2 regions of the Paenibacillus sp. FSL P4-0338 genome follow, and region 2 is predicted to be linked to the other one. Evidence: predicted binding sites of a transcription regulator. Region 2 holds the regulator's gene; the other holds the start of a gene.
What was found. The regulator CtsR, encoded in region 2, represses protease genes until heat stress. The targets are predictions, from matches to a motif close to ATGGTCAATAAAGGTCAAACA.

Region 1 (3,417 bases), on a different contig from region 2:
ATAGAAGGCAAGCAGCTTATAACGGGGAGGTAAGGTTATGGTCTATGCGTATACGGCTATCGGAGATTCACTCACAACTGGCTTCGGGGCGCTGCCCGGGAACGGGTTTGTCCCCATCTATCGTCGGATGGCAGAAGGGAGGCTGGGCACGCCAGTGGCGCCGGCGAATCTTGGCGTCAACGGTCTGACCACCGGGGGGCTGAAGCAACGGCTGAGGACCTCTAATGTCTACCGGGCAGCAGTGAAGGATGCGCAGATCATTACGATGTCCATTGGCGGCAATGACTTGATTAAGGCAGCCCGGGCAGCGGGGCCCAGGCCCGGTGAATTCCAGGGCTTGCTTCAGCAGGCGCTCCGGGATTGCAAGCACAATTACAGCGACATCATGGGCACCCTTACACAGCTCAAGGCTGGTACGCGTAGCCCCTATATCATCCGATTGGTAGGCCTCTATAACCCATATCCCCAGGTGGATGAAGCAACAGAGTGGGTGCGGGAGTTCAACCGCTATGCCGCAGGCTATAGCAGTAATAATGTAGGTTTTGCTTCGATATATCATGAATTTGCCGGTAATGAGCGGGGGCTGCTGTTCCTGGACCATATCCACCCGAACGGCAGAGGCTACCGCGTAATCGCAGGCAAGCTGGATGCCCTGGGGTACGGGGGCTTAAGGTAGGCATGAAGAAAGAGGCTGTAACATGACCGGACCGGTCTGTTACAGCCTCTTGGTGTATTCATTGGGATAGATTACTTATACGCCTGTCGGCAAAGTCTTCTCAATTACCTTGTCCACGATACCATATTCGGCAGCGTCTGCAGCACTCATGAAGTAATCGCGGTCGGTATCCTTCTCGATCTTCTCCAGCGGCTGGCCTGTACGCTCGGACAGGATGCGGTTCAGCTTCTCACGCAGCTTGATGATGCGGCGGGCGCGGATCTCGATATCCGAAGCCTGGCCCTGGGCACCGCCTAGCGGCTGGTGAATCATGATCTCGCTGTTCGGCAGGGCGAAACGCTTGCCCTTGGCACCGGCGTTCAGCAGGAATGCTCCCATAGAAGCGGCCATACCTACACAGATGGTAGATACATCCGGCTTAATGTATTGCATTGTATCAAAGATTGCCATACCCGCTGTGATGGAACCGCCTGGGCTGTTCACATACAGGTGAATATCCTTATCCGGGTCCTCGGCAGCCAGGAAGAGCATTTGTGCGATGATGGAATTGGCTACCACGTCATTAACCTCCGTTCCAAGGAAAATGATGCGGTCCTTCAGCAGGCGGGAATAGATGTCATAAGCGCGCTCACCGCGGTTGCTCTGTTCTACTACCATAGGAATATAACTCACGTGGAAAACCTCCTTGAAATTGGTGCTTCGAATGTGTTCATTGTTTACTGTTACCGTAATAACCACATGATAAACAAATTCAAACAAAAAGTCAAAGAAAGTCAAACTTACTTTCAAAAAAAAGAGCCCTCAAGCGGCTCATTGGTTAAAAATAATATATCCGGCACTAAATTATGTACAAGCTTGAAAATAATGGCGCGCCCGCCAAGAATCGAACTTGGATCTCAGGCTTCGGAGGCCTACGTCATATCCATTGGACCACGGGCGCAACAGAAATTATTATAATACACATCTCGGATAAAAGCAATGTGTATTAAGCATGCTGCTTAAAAATAGTTTTGTCCGTTTTCATTAAGAGAGCCGGAGATACGCCTCCTGCCTGCTGTGCGCCGGACAAGCCCATGTATAAGATGAAAGCGGGCTGAGAATTATAGTCTCGGAACACTTGCACTCGGCGTCAGTTTTGGGTAGAATATGGGTGGGACTTAAAAAGTTAACCCGGGACATTTTGAGACCACGAACAAGGGATAAGAGAAAGACGAAGTTGCAGGAGTGAAAGCATGCGTAATTTATTGGAAATCCAAAAGCAGCTTCTGCCTGATCTCATGGAAACCCTTAAGAGACGGTATACGATTCTACATCAGATCATGCTGTCAGATATTATTGGGCGCAGGACGTTAGCCGCATCGCTTGATATGACTGAGCGGGTGCTGCGCGCCGAGACGGATCTTCTGAAATCGCAGGGGCTCATTGAGATCGAGAGCGTCGGTATGCGCATTAGCGATGCCGGTCGCGGACTGCTTGACCTGCTGGAGCCGATCGCCAAGAGCCTATTCGGCCTGGATGATCTGGAAGAGAAAATTCGTACTACGTACGGTCTCACCAAAGTCATTGTGGTGCCTGGCGATTGTGAGACATCGCCCTTCACCAAGCGTGAACTGGGGCGCGCAGGCTCCAAGGCACTGCTCAGCGTACTGCGCAGTGACGACACGATTGCCGTCACAGGCGGATCAACCCTGGCCGAGATGGCCGATCAGCTGACCCCGCCGCTATCCCTTTCCTATAAGAACGCCTGGGTTGTTCCGGCGCGCGGAGGACTGGGAGAGAGCATGGAGATACAGGCCAACACCATAGCTTCAACCATGGCCAAACGGATTGGCGCCAATTACCGTCTGCTGCATGTGCCCGATCTGCTTAGCGGAGACGCCTATCAGTCGCTTGCGCAGGACTCTAATATTGGAGAGATTGTACAAATTATCCGCAGATCGCGTATTATTGTACATGGAATAGGTGATGCCATTGAAATGACCCACCGCCGCAAGCTGGACTCCGGGACAATCTCAGAGATTCAGGGCGAGGGTGCTGTAGCCGAGTCCTTCGGATACTATTTCAATGAGGACGGCGAAGTGGTTCACACTATGCTGACCATGGGGCTGCGCCTGGAAGACATTATCCGAACCGAAGTCGTTATCGGCATTGCCGGAGGCAAACGCAAGGCGAAGGCTATTCATGCGATGCTGCGGTTCGGGCAAGAGGATATTCTCGTCATCGACGAGGCGGCGGCTGTCGAAATTGGCAAGGAAATCGACACACAGCTACAAAAGGTCCTATAGATTCCATTAAATGGGGCGCGCGCAAAGGGTTTATGCATTATACTTAACATTGTTGTCTTGACGAGCCTCACGGCCTGTCTTGAATAAATAAAACGAACTCTAGGAGGAACTATTCAATGAGTGTAAAAGTTGGTATTAACGGTTTTGGACGTATTGGACGCCTTGCATTCCGCCGTATTCAAAATGTAGAAGGTATCGAAGTGGTAGCAATCAATGACTTGACTGACGCTAAGATGCTTGCTCATTTGCTTAAATATGATACAACTCAAGGTAAATTCCAAGGCGATGTTGAAGTGCATGACGGCTTCTTCAAAGTTAACGGTAAAGATGTTAAGGTTCTGGCGAACCGCAACCCTGAAGAACTTCCTTGGGGAGAGCTTGGCGTTGATATCGTTCTGGAATGTACTGGTTTCTTCACAACTAAAGAAGCCGCTGAGAAGCACCTGAAAGGCGGAG
Region 2 (3,417 bases):
CAGCTCGTCACCGAACAGCTTTTGCAGAAAGCCCGGCTGAGTCTTGACATTCAGCTCATTGAGCACTGAAATCGAAGGCCCTTCCAGAATCCCCAGATCTACACCAAGCCGCAGATCGGAGAGCCGCTGTGCCGATTCTTTCAGTTCCATCACAGCAGCATAGGCCAGTATTCCGTAGGAGCGCTTGATACGGTCAGTAATCCGCAATGCGGAATCCGCCAGCAGGCGATCACGCGCATTCCGCTCATGCTCTATAATCTGGGTGACTACGCTGTGAAGATTCTCAATAATCTCACTTTCGGTCTGTCCCAGCGTAATCTGGTTCGAGATCTGAAAGATATTCCCTACTGCTTCGCTGCCTTCACCATAAATTCCTCTAACGGTAAGCCCCACCTGATTGACTGCAGATAAAATGCGGTTGATCTGATGAGTCATCACCAAGGCCGGCAGATGGACCATAACCGAAGCTCTTAGCCCAGTTCCCACATTGGTGGGACAGCTTGTTAAATATCCTCTGCGGTCATCGAAGGCGTAATTGACAGCAGCCTCAAAAATATCATCGATGGCGGTCGCCCTCACCCATGCTTCTCTGACCTGCAGCCCAGGGAACAGGCATTGAATGCGGAGATGATCCTCCTCATTAATCATAATGCTGACCGACTCATCCTCATTAAGAATAACTGCCCCGCCTTTGGAGTCATCCGCCAGATTAGGACTGATAAGGTGCTTTTCCACCAGCACTTTTTTGTCCAGCTCACCCAGCTCATCCAGTCTCAGCAGTTCAAAGCTACCGAAATCTGCAGAGGCATCGCCCTGAAATACAGGGGCAAGCTGCTCCAGCACCTCCTCCGACTGCTCTGCCGAAGCAAGTAGCGGGAACGGAAGATGCTCCAGATTACGGGCGATACGCATACGGCTGCTGATGACAATCTCTGAATGACTGCCGCCGCAGCGCATCCATTCACTAAGTGCTTGTTCGGTATACCGGAGACTTGACATGCCTGATCCCCCCTATATATCAAAGACTTTACTCTTGTGGAATTTCTTTTTCAAGCTTGCGGATTCTGTCCCTCAGCTCAGCTGCGGTTTCGAACTCCTCCTGCACAATACTCTGCTGTAATTCCTGCTTCAGCTCATCAATCTGGCGCTTGCACATAATCTGTGCTCCAGCCCGCTTGGGAAGCTTGCCGACATGTGCTGTACTGCCATGCACCCGTCTGAAGAGCGGGTCAAGCGTACTGTCGAAATACTTATAGCAGGAGCTGCAGCCGAACCGTCCCAGCTTGCTGAACTGTGAATAGGTCATACCGCAGTTTTCGCAATGCAGACCTTGCACACTTTGTGCTGCTGCTGATTTTCCCTTGCCCGAGCCCTCCAGGTCCAGGAGACCGGAAAGCAAGCTGTGGATAGAGAAGCCTCCCGCAGTTCCGGGAATCAGTTCACCCTTCTCCCGCGCACAGCTTTCGCAAATATGAAATTCCGTCTTCTCCCCGTTCACGATCTTCGTGAAGTGGAGTGTAGCCGGTTTGACGCCGCATTCCTGGCATAGCATGAGCGGTGTCCCTCCTTACCATTTGACAAATTATTTGCCCAATAAAGAGATTAGCATAGCCTTCATAAGCTTGGCACGAATCTCATCCCGGTACGGCAGATTAACCGTCAGGCATTCCCGGGAAACCGCAGACCGCATTAGACACGCTTCACGTTTGGAGAGGAATCGGGCCTCCTCCAGCTGATAAATCAGCCCTTCGGCAGAATTCTGATCCATATCATTCCCTATCGTGGAGTTCAGATGTGCGTATAGGGCCACATTCTGTGGCAGCTCATAGCGCTGAATCCGGATATATCCGCCGCCGCCGCGTTTGCTCTCCACCACATATCCCTTTTCCAATGTGAACCGTGTGCTGATGACGTAATTGATCTGTGACGGGACACAGGAGAACTGATCCGCCAGATCATTGCGCTGAATTTCCACCGTACCTTCGGGACTTTCATGCAAAATATTCTTCAGATATTGTTCAATAATATCGGAGATATTACGCATCACTCATCCTCCAGTGTGTAAGCATTGGTTAAATCTGTGCTGCGCCAACGCCTGCCGTCAGAGACATGCTCTTTAGAATTTAACCCTGGCAATGCAATAAGAATCGGCTGCAAAAGCCTCTGCACTGCGCTTTTCTCTAAATGTTACATTCCTGAGAACGATATATCCGGCCTGCGTTGACTTTGACTTTCTTTGACTTTTTCATATTATAACATATTCTCACTGAATTCCAAGGGGTTACTCTTATTTTTTACTTTTTGGCTGTATTGTATTCCGGTTGCCTGCTTAGTTCCATGAATTGAGGCGTTATGTATAGGAAAGCTCCTCCGCTTCCAAGGGAAGGGGAAGAGCTTTTCTCTGTCAGAAAAAATCGAATAATGCCGTCTCGGCCTGCGGAATCAGCGCTTCAAGCCAAGCTGTCGCCTCAGCAGTCCCGGATAATTGTCCGTACTTTGCCGCCTGAAGCGGACGTTTATACCCCATCAGCAGCACGGTAAGCGTGCCGATACTGCATTCCAGGTCAGCCTCTGACCGCTCGCCCTGAATTTGGGTAAGCGTCGCCTCCCCCTGCTCCGACACCGTCCACTGCCACAACCCGTTGTTCCAGGACGCATGCTTATCTTCAATATAAAGCACCCGCTCCCGTTCACCCTCCGGCACATTGAAGCTCATGTTCTCCACAAAAGCCTTGGCATTGACGATACGCGCCATGAAGTATGGATAATTCTCCTGCGCAATCCGCGGATCAGGAAGGAGAAAGGGCAGAATATCGTCAGCAGGCACCAGCTTCAGCTGTGCAGCCGTAATCATGGAATCATGATTGGCAAGGAAGGTCCACAAGCCCTGGCGGGCAAGCTCGTTCCCATAGATGAACTCATCTATGACCAGCTCCTGCTGCACTATCTTATACAGCACATAACCTTCCGGGTCACCCTGCTCAGAATAAAACACACAGGAATGTGTATCGTCATCAAGCACACTTTCCTTCCACCAGGTCTCACTGCGCTGGAGAGTACCGTTATACCTCATGGCGAATTGGTCGTACAACTGCCGGAATACTGCAAGATCAGAGGTATCGCGCTTCACGCTGCCCTTAATCTCTGTCTTATGCGGGAACTTCCCTACCGGAAGAGTGTACTTCTTATATTCACAATAGATCTCCCAGCCGAATTTACGGTAAAAGGGAATCAGGAACGGATGCAAAAAGGACAATGTCTGACCGGCTTCGTTCATTGTCTGGAGCGCATGGGTCAGCAGATGGGCAACATACCCCTGCCGGCGCTTCTCCGGCCAAGTAGCTACACCGGCGATGCCCCCCATAGAAACGGGCTTGCCTTGTATATATACCTGTAACGGAAGAAGCGTCAGCTTCG

Region 1: the regulator CtsR is predicted to act here: its motif matches at 1,436-1,456, upstream of clpP (ATP-dependent Clp endopeptidase proteolytic subunit ClpP).

Annotation. Positions count from the first base shown of each region.
Region 1 covers NZ_JBBOCG010000002.1:52,357-55,773, forward strand. The annotation lists gene MKZ07_RS24350 (GDSL-type esterase/lipase family protein) at 38-676, shown strand; gene clpP (ATP-dependent Clp endopeptidase proteolytic subunit ClpP) at 752-1,348, opposite strand; tRNA gene MKZ07_RS24360 (tRNA-Arg) at 1,542-1,616, opposite strand; gene MKZ07_RS24365 (sugar-binding transcriptional regulator) at 1,909-2,961, shown strand; gene gap (type I glyceraldehyde-3-phosphate dehydrogenase) at 3,078-3,417, shown strand, end outside.
Region 2 covers NZ_JBBOCG010000001.1:4,528,217-4,531,633, forward strand. The annotation lists gene MKZ07_RS19940 (protein arginine kinase) at 1-999, opposite strand, end outside; gene MKZ07_RS19945 (UvrB/UvrC motif-containing protein) at 1,028-1,552, opposite strand; gene MKZ07_RS19950 (CtsR family transcriptional regulator) at 1,583-2,044, opposite strand; gene MKZ07_RS19955 (GNAT family N-acetyltransferase) at 2,405-3,417, opposite strand, start outside.